DNA from 2 places in the Paenibacillus sp. FSL H3-0333 genome. Region 2 is predicted to be linked to the other one. Evidence: riboswitches for the same ligand, from Rfam matches in the RefSeq annotation. Region 2 holds a riboswitch; the other holds the start of a gene.
The links. A riboswitch is a leader RNA that binds a small molecule or an ion and turns the genes downstream of it on or off. The one in region 2 is predicted to bind glycine.
Positions count from the first base shown of each region.

Region 1: it holds a riboswitch for glycine, as region 2 does, so the genes downstream of both, MHH78_RS03640 (amino acid permease) here and gcvT (glycine cleavage system aminomethyltransferase GcvT) in region 2, are expected to answer to the same signal.

Region 1 is NZ_JBBODG010000001.1:799,179-803,599, reverse strand. Features, by position in the region: gene MHH78_RS03650 (DinB family protein) at 1-423, opposite strand, end outside; gene MHH78_RS03645 (helix-turn-helix transcriptional regulator) at 506-1,453, opposite strand; gene MHH78_RS03640 (amino acid permease) at 1,488-2,864, opposite strand; glycine riboswitch at 3,076-3,155, opposite strand; gene MHH78_RS03635 (DUF5643 domain-containing protein) at 3,319-4,278, opposite strand.
Region 2 is NZ_JBBODG010000001.1:1,254,921-1,259,341, forward strand. Features, by position in the region: gene gcvPA (aminomethyl-transferring glycine dehydrogenase subunit GcvPA) at 1-1,349, opposite strand, end outside; gene gcvT (glycine cleavage system aminomethyltransferase GcvT) at 1,346-2,470, opposite strand; glycine riboswitch at 2,552-2,651, opposite strand; glycine riboswitch at 2,655-2,752, opposite strand; gene gcvH (glycine cleavage system protein GcvH) at 2,937-3,329, shown strand; gene MHH78_RS05570 (hypothetical protein) at 3,430-4,062, opposite strand; gene MHH78_RS05575 (flagellar motor protein MotB) at 4,147-4,421, opposite strand, start outside.

The DNA of each region.
Region 1 (4,421 bases), 460 kb from region 2:
AGGGACAGTGCTGTGCTCAGGTGCCTGCGCAAGCTTCGGCAGGGTCTCCCGCATACGGTCCATCACGGTGTGCAGACCCTGGATCAACTGCTCCTTGCTCTCCGGCTGTACCGGCGTGTACTGCGGTGACGGCGGAACATGAACGCGTACAGGCGGGAAGCTGCCCCCGGCAAAAATCGCTTTACCCTCCGGCGTCATCTCTGCTTCATTCCCCGCCGCTTCCCCGTTCCCGGCCAGACACTGATCGATATTACGGAGCTGCATGTACAGCGCCGATTGTATCAAATGCTGGACCATCTGCCCGAGAGACCACTCTCCCTCGGCAGGCTGCCGCAGCAGCTGCTCCATACTGAAGATATCTAATTCCATAAGATAGTGATGGGCAGTCTTCTCAAACTGCTGTAAGGCTTCTGTTGTCTTCATATTCATATTCATAATATTCAGGCAGCTCCTTTATTCTTAAGGTCTGTTCTGAATATACACAACCTCTCCTGACAACGTTATGTCAGTAGCGTTCCAGCATTCTCGCCGCTTCCTCCCGCACAAGCCTCCGCAAGGCTTCCGGCTCCAGGACAACCGCCCCCGCTCCCCAGCCAAGCACCCATTGCAGCAGGTCCTCGGGCTGGCGCACACGGAAGATCATATGCCTGCCATCTGCCTGGTCCTCCACTGCCTCCAGATAATAGTTCCCGGATTCAGCCGCCTTGCCCGCAATCTCCGGCTGAACCAAAATGCACACACGTACATGACGGTCATCCTCCGGCTGGTACTCGTGCAGATCGAAATCCGCAGGCGCTTCGAACCGGTCATCCAGAATGGTAAGCTCACTCATTCTGGATAAGCGGAAATGACGGATCTCCTGCCGCAGCCCGCACCAGGCCACCAGGGTCCATGCGCCTCTGTTCAAGACAAGTCCATACGGCGAGGCGGTTCGGACACTGCGGTGACTTCCGTCAGCTTCCTGTCTGCCCTTTGTATACCCAAAGCCGATCTTCCGCTGCTCCAGAATCGCGCGTCGGATCTGCTCCATGTACTCCTTTTCCTGTCCGTGCAGCTTATCTTTACTGGTATTCAGCAGCAGGATGCTCTGGCGGAGCCGGGCGGCATTCTCCTTGACATCCTCCGGCAGAACCGCTTCAATCTTCCTCCCTGCTGCGGAGGCCTGGTTACCATACTGAGTGTCGAACCGCTGCTCCACGAAATCCGTCCCGATCAGCAGGGTCACTGCCTCCTCGGCGGTGAAGCTGACCGGGGGCAGGAAATACCCTTTTACCAGTGAATATCCCTGACCCGTAGCGCCTACCACCGGCACTCCGGCTTCACTAAGCGCCTGGATATCGCGGTAGATGGTTCTTACGCTAGTCTCGAAGACGGACGCCAGATCCTCTGCCCGTACGACCCCTTTGCGCTGCAGCTCCAGTACGATGGCTAACATGCGGTCTGTCTTGTTCATGCGGCGGCTGCACCCTCTTCATCCTGAAATCAGTTTATGTATTGATTATACTGATTTCCTGTTCACTTTTCTCCTTACGGCTTCTAATGGAATACAGAACGAACAGCAGGATGAACCAGAGCGGGGTGAACAGCAGCGCCGGACGGGTCTCGGCAGCAAAGAGCATGATCACAAGAATGGCGGCAAACAGCGTCAGGACAGCATAGTTAATTACCGGGGTGAACGGTGCTTTAAATTTGGAAGCGGCATGTAAGTCCGGGCGGTTCCTTTTATACTTGATATGGCAGACCAGCACAACGCCCCAGACCCAGATGAAGCAAATGGCGCTGATCGTAGTCACGATGCTGAAGGCCTGACCCGGAATAAGCTTGCTGAGCAGTGCCCCGGCAGAGATCACCAGCGTGGAGAGGAATAAGGAATTCGCAGGCACATGATTCCGGTTCAGCTTGCCAAGCTGAGGCGAGGCCTGATTCCGTCTGCTCAGATTGTAGAGAATCCGGCTGGTCGAGAACATCCCGCTGTTGCAGGCGGAGGCCGCCGAGGTTAAGACAACGAAATTGATAATCCCCGCAGCAACCGGAATCCCGACCAGACTGAAGGTGCGCACGAACGGACTTTCAGCTGCGCTAAGCTGGGTCCAGGGATTAATGCACAGCAGCACGAAGAGCGCGCCGACATAGAAGAAGAGAATCCGCAGCGGAATTTTGTTGATCGCGGACGGGATATTTTTCTCCGGATTAGCCGTCTCCGCTGCCGATACCCCCACCAGCTCCACGCCGACATAGGCGAATACCACCATCTGAAAGGAGAACAGGAAGCCCTTCACCCCGTTCGGGAACACGCCCCCGTGCTCCCAGAGATTGCGGACCGACACTGAGCCTGCATCTGTCTTGAACTGGGTCACCAGCAGGACAATCCCCAGGCCAATCAGAGCCAGAATCGTAACCACCTTGATCAGAGCAAACCAGAATTCGAGTTCGCCGAAGCTTTTGACCGTGAGCAGATTGAGCCCGAGCAGAATGATCAGGCAGATCACGGCCGGTACCCACTGCGGAATATCGAACCAGTACTGCACATAGACGCCCACCGCAATCACATCGGCCATCGCCGTCATAATCCAGCAGAACCAGTAGGTCCAGCCTGTAATGAATGCCGCGCGCGGCCCCAAGTAATCCTCAGCAATGTCTGTAAAAGATTGATACCCCGCCTTCGAGAGCAGCAGCTCCCCCAGCGCCCGCATCACAAAAAACACGGCAATCCCCACGATCAGATACGTGAGCATAATGGAAGGCCCGGCCTGCTGAATCGCCTTGCCTGAGCCCAGGAATAATCCTGTGCCGATCGTACCTCCGATAGCGATAAGCTGAACATGCCGGTTCGCAAGCTCTCTTTTTAATTCTGTCTGTGCCATACCTGTTTCCCCCTTAGTGTATATGACGCTGTCCTGCCGGGTAACGCACAATAACCCCACAAAGTGGAGATTCCGCTCCGATGATTACTCAGATACTTTGCGGGGACCCCATAACAAAAAGGAGACTGGATATCATCCAATCTCCCGGTTCATAAGAAGTTCCAAATAAGCTTCTGCAGCAGCGGCTAAACCGCACGGCAAAAAACAAATCCGGTACTCTTCTGTCCTTTTGCCTGAGATTGTGAACCCTTCGGCGCTGCGGTCTCCCGCAGTCTCTCCAGAAGCTGCTCCAGCTATAGTGTGATCCATAGCCTTCATAGCTTGCGAATATTCAATTATTTGAAGCTGACTTCATGTAAATATTTTTCAATTCTATGCACAGTCCAGACTTCTGTCAATATCATTTGTTACTCTCGTGGTCATCGCCGGGTGTCCTGCACTGCTTCATTGCACGTTATTTAACCGTAATTTTGGTTTCCAGGTCTTTATAATAAGTTTTAGCCCACTGGCCCTGCTTGTCTTTGAGCATCTTCCCGCTGGCATCTTTGGAATACGTAAAAGGCTTAACGCTAATGGACTTCGGAACGGCTGGGAATGCACTATAGTTCTGTTCCTCGGTACCGCTTGTCCGGACTTTCTCAAACGGCTTGCCCCACGGCGAGATCACATTTCCTTTCTCGTCCACAAGGTCATATAACATTCTTTCCGGGTTGTTCACCTTGGACTTGGCCGCTGCCGGAACTTCACCCTTAAAGGTCACCTGCAGAGACATCGTTAACGCGGTCATCTCGAAGGAATTCACCGTATAGTTGAATTTGTTGTTCTTCTTGGAGACGCCCGGCTTCAGACTTAACAGGGTCCCCAGCTTGTTCACTTGAACTTTGAAAATAAACGGCTCCTTCACCCCGTTGGCGTATGCCTTCAGCGTCAGGTCGAATTTATCCGGAATTTGCTGCTTCATCGCTCCCTTACTCAAATAGATCAACGCTGTGTCCGTATCTTCCAAATTGGGAATGATGGAAGTATCAAACAGCAGCTTTTTCCCATTGATTAACACGTCCACATTCCTGGTCTGGTCCATGAAAGAACCGTTCTTGCCCACCGTCCCTCCCTCCTGCCGGATGCCTGCGATAAGTTGATTACTGTCATAGATCAGATCGGTTAGAGTCAGGGTCACCCCTTCCTGGGTCACGGCCTGATTCGGGGCAGCAGCAAGCCCTTTCTGGAAAATAGCCTTCAGAGTGGCGTTGTCGCTGGCCGCGAACGCGCTGTCAGCCTTAGCATCCTTGTTGACATTGGCTGCCGCCGCTACAGGTACAGTGAATCCCCCGCCGACAACTGTCCCTCCGAGTACAGCAGTTACTGCTGTTGCTATAATTGCTTTCTTCATCGTATTTAAGCTGATCGTGTACATAGTTTCTCTCCTTTGCTTATTAAGAATATACAGGTATAACGTTCTCTTGCTGCTATTTTGTGACAGGAGCGCAGAATAACATCCTACTTGCACAAAGTCATTTTTGAATAAACAGGGTCATTTGCAAGAGAGAATTCGGTTCA
Region 2 (4,421 bases):
ACACAGCCCTCCAGTGCGCTTGCAAATTCGTCAATTTCGGTCTTGCTTCGTTTCTCCGTTACGGCAACCAGCATATGTCCGGCCAGCTCGGGGTAATCCCGGCTTAAGTCATAGCCGCCTAAAAAGCCTTCCTTGAGTAGCCTGGAGTTAATCGCACTCACACTGCTGCCCTCCGGGAGCTTCAGGACAAATTCATTGAAGAACGGAGCAGTGAAGACGCGCTCTGCGCCGGTGATTTCAGCCAGCCGCCCTGCGGCGTAGTGGCTCTTGCGGATGTTCAGCTCACCCACCTCGCGCATGCCCTCCTTGCCCATCACGGACAGGTAGACAGAAGCGCACAGTGCCAAGAGTGCCTGGTTGGAGCAGATATTCGAGGTCGCTTTCTCACGTCGGATATGCTGTTCGCGGGCTTGCAGCGTCAGCACGAAGCCACGCTTGCCATTCCGGTCAACTGTCTGGCCGACGATCCGGCCCGGCATCCGGCGCATCAGCGGCTCGGCCACCGCGAAGAATCCGCAGGTTGGGCCTCCCAGTGAGGCGGCGATACCCAGCGGCTGGGCGTCACCGACGACGATGTCTGCGCCAAGCCTTCCCGGGGCTTCCAGCACACCGAGCGCAATCGGGTTCGCGCTGACGACGAGTAGACCCTTGACCGCATGGACCAGCGGCTCGATCTGGCGCAGATCCTCAATGCCGCCGAAGAAGTTCGGGGACTGGACCAGCACAGCGGCCGTATCGCTGTCGACAGCTTCGGCCAGCTTGGCGAGATCCGTTACTCCGTCAGCATAGTCAATTTCTACAATTTGCAGGCCCCAGGCGTTGGCGGAGGTACGAAGCACCTGACGCGCTTCCGGGTGAACCGTACGGGAGACAATCAGCTTTTTGCGTTTGGTAGCTCCGGCGGCCAGCACCGCTGCCTCGGAGAAGGCGGTTGCGCCGTCATACATACTGGCATTGGCAACCTTCATTCCGGTCAGCTCACAGATATACGACTGGAATTCAAAGATCGCCTGAAGCTCCCCCTGACTGATCTCCGGCTGGTAAGGAGTGTAAGCAGTATAGAATTCGGAACGGGAAATCACATGGTTGATGACAACCGGAACATGGTGATCATACAATCCGGCGCCCAGGAAGCTGGTGTGCGTGTCGAAGTCGGCATTCTTATCAGCCAGACCCTTCATATGGCGAAGCAGTGCGTATTCGTCCAGAGCGCCGGACATCGGCATCGTTCCCTGGTAGCGGACGGACTGCGGAATATCGGCGAACAGCTCGTCGATGGACTGGATGCCTACGGTTTCCATCATTTCTGCACGGTCTTGCTCAGTCATAGGCAGATAGCGGTGCTTCATTGCGGCTTCACTCCTTGGCTTCTTTTGTAGAATGGGGCTTTGATGACGGCAGCCTTGAGCTGCTTGCCGCGAATCTCCACGTACACCTCTGTGCCGATCTCCGTATAGGCAGCGTCCAGCAGGGCGAGTCCGAGATTCCGTTTCAGTGTCGGGGATTGTGTGCCGGTCGTTACTTCACCGATCTTGACTCCGTCCGCATACACGGGGTAGTGGGAGCGGGGAATGCCGCGGTCGATCATCTCCAGGCCCACAAGACGCCGGGGCAGACCGGCTTCCTTCTGCTTCAGCAGGGCGTCACGGCCGATGAAATCCCCTGCATCCAGCTTCACGAAGAACTGGACACCGGCTTCGAGGGGAGTGATATCCGCTGACAGCTCCTGGCCGTACAGCGGCAGCTTGGCCTCGAAGCGCAGCGTGTCGCGTGCGCCGAGTCCGGCAGGAGTTAGGCCATGCGGAGCGCCTGCGGCGAGCAGGCCATTCCAGAGAGCTGCCGCTGTATCTGCGGGAGCGTACAGCTCAAAGCCGTCTTCGCCGGTATACCCGGTGCGGGAGAGCAGGACGGTGACGCCGCAGATTTCAGCGTGTTCGATGAAGTGGAACGGCTTAAGCTCTGTTAGAGACACCTGCGTGACCTTGGCCAGGATCGTCCCCGCCAGTGGTCCCTGCAAAGCGAGCAGCAGGGTCTCATCCGAGATATTCTTCAGAGTGACCCCGCTGAACTCAGCGGTGAGATGCTCCTGCAGCCACTGGAAGTCTTTGTCGATATTGGAAGCGTTGACGACAAGCATATAGCGCTCTTCGCCCAGCCGGTATACGAGCAGATCGTCCACCACTCCGCCGCTTGGATAGAGCATGAGAGTATACTGCGCCGCGCCGTCTTCCAGGCGGCTGACATCATTCGTGGTCATTCTCTGGAGGAAGGCTTCCGCGCCCTCTCCGGTAACCATGAATTCCCCCATGTGGGAGACATCGAACAGTCCGGCCTGATTGCGGACGGCTTCATGCTCCTTCACGATCCCTGTGAACTGCACCGGCAGCTCCCAGCCGCCGAAATCAATACATCTGGACTCCGCATACGCGGCATAGAGATCATAAAAAGGTGTTCTTCTCAAAGACTCCATCTCGTCACTCCCTTGGCTTTGGTTACATACGAAAAAGGACAGGCGAAAGCCATTATGCACGCATGCATAAATGGACTTTCGCTCTGTCCTTTGTACCTGAGAGTTACCCTGCAGCTGTTGGTGCAGGTTTCCCCGTTGGTGATCCGTCAGCCTATGCTACAGGCCTGGATGCTCTCCAGAGATGCGTCCGGCAAAGGTCCTTTTGCCTGAGAGATTCACCCATCCCGGGCTTACTCCTTCGGCGCTGTCTTCCTGTGAGACAGTCTCTCCCTATGCCATCATTCGCAAACCATATGTTTTTCTACTGACTCCATTAAACCGGGTAACCCTCCGCCCTGTCAATCAAAAAACGTCAAAAAGTTGACAAATTTAATTTTACTGTCAGTTATATTGACATTAGGCAAGCCGATAACTTAGGCTATAACTAAATTTAGAACTCCAATTACGGAAAAGAGGCGGCTTGGAAATGAGTGAAGTGCTGGACAACCTGCTATACAGCGAAGAGCATGAGTGGGCGCAGCAGGGCGAGGGACGCGTAGTACGTGTAGGGATTACGGATCATGCGCAGCATCTGCTGGGCGATATCGTGTTTGTAGAATTTCCGGAAGTGGGTGCAGCAATCTCCGCAGGCGACAGCGTGGGCAGTATCGAATCCGTGAAGACGGTATCAGAGCTATATTCACCCGTATCCGGTAAGGTGACCAAGATCAACGATGCGCTGGAGGCCAGCCCGGAGATGATCAACGATCAGCCTTACGGAGACGGTTGGATTTTTGAGCTGGAGCTTGATGTTGAGTTCGCAGAGGCAGTAACCGGCCTGCTGGATGCGGCTGCGTACAAGGAACTGGTTGGGGAATAAAAGTTAGTTTATTTGCGAAAGCGGATGTTAATATGACAGACTTCTCTTTATTACATTAGATGTTACTAATGTGAGAGGTCTGTCTTTTTGCGTCTGTATATCATTCTGGATACCCGAGCAGACCCGGATACAGGCCCGGAGCCAGATGCCACAACAGGGGCAGAAGAGCCAGACCCGCAAGGGAAAATGCAGAGCACAGCAGCAGGAAACGGTATCTTTTTCGCGGACGGGTGGCGGGCTTGAGCACGAAATAATACACTCCGGCTGAATAAAACGGGAAAAGCACGGCGGCAGACATCCCCATACAAACGATAAATGTCGCTTCCCCGGCAGAACTGGGGATCATGGCTTCCGGGTTATAGACCGGATTGACTTGTAAAAAGAGGAGAAGAAACGTCGAATACGCGCTCAGCAGAAGCAGGGGGAAACAGCGGATCCGCCCATTCCCGGACAAGCCGTAGAGCATCCACCAGACCCCGAACCAGGCCAGGGCGAAGATAGCTCCGGCAATAAGGTAATCAGCGCCAATTGCAATCAGCTTGTCCAGCGGATAGACGCGGGCGAGGTCTCCCCAGAAGTAACGGGAGGAGAAGAACTGCATGAAGGCGGCAAAAAATCCGACGAAAAGGGTTAGCATCCCCTGGGCAATAATGATCATGATCAGCGAAACTGCCAGCCGCAAAAGCCTGAAAAACCCTGCGGACTCCGGCGTCGCTCCGTTTGTATCCTGCATAGCGAGCTATCTCCTTATATTAGCAAATGGATATATGCTTCTGCCGCCTGCCGCTATCTGAGCGGATTCGCTCGCGATTACCTGCTATTCTTCCTCCTGCAGCTGCCGCAGTACAATCAGTTCGACCCGGCGGTTCTTCTGTCTGCCTTCGACGGTCACATTATCATATGCAGGCCGGGTATCGGCATAACCCGCGTACTGGAAGGTATCGGGGCTCAGCCCCTCTTTGTCCAGAAAAAAGCGCAGGACAGACAGCGCCCGGGCGCCCGATAGCTCCCAGTTGTCTTTGTACACTGAGCCTGGCGTCACGGGAACATTGTCGGTGTGGCCTTCGATGCTGATGGTGGCGCCGATGCCGC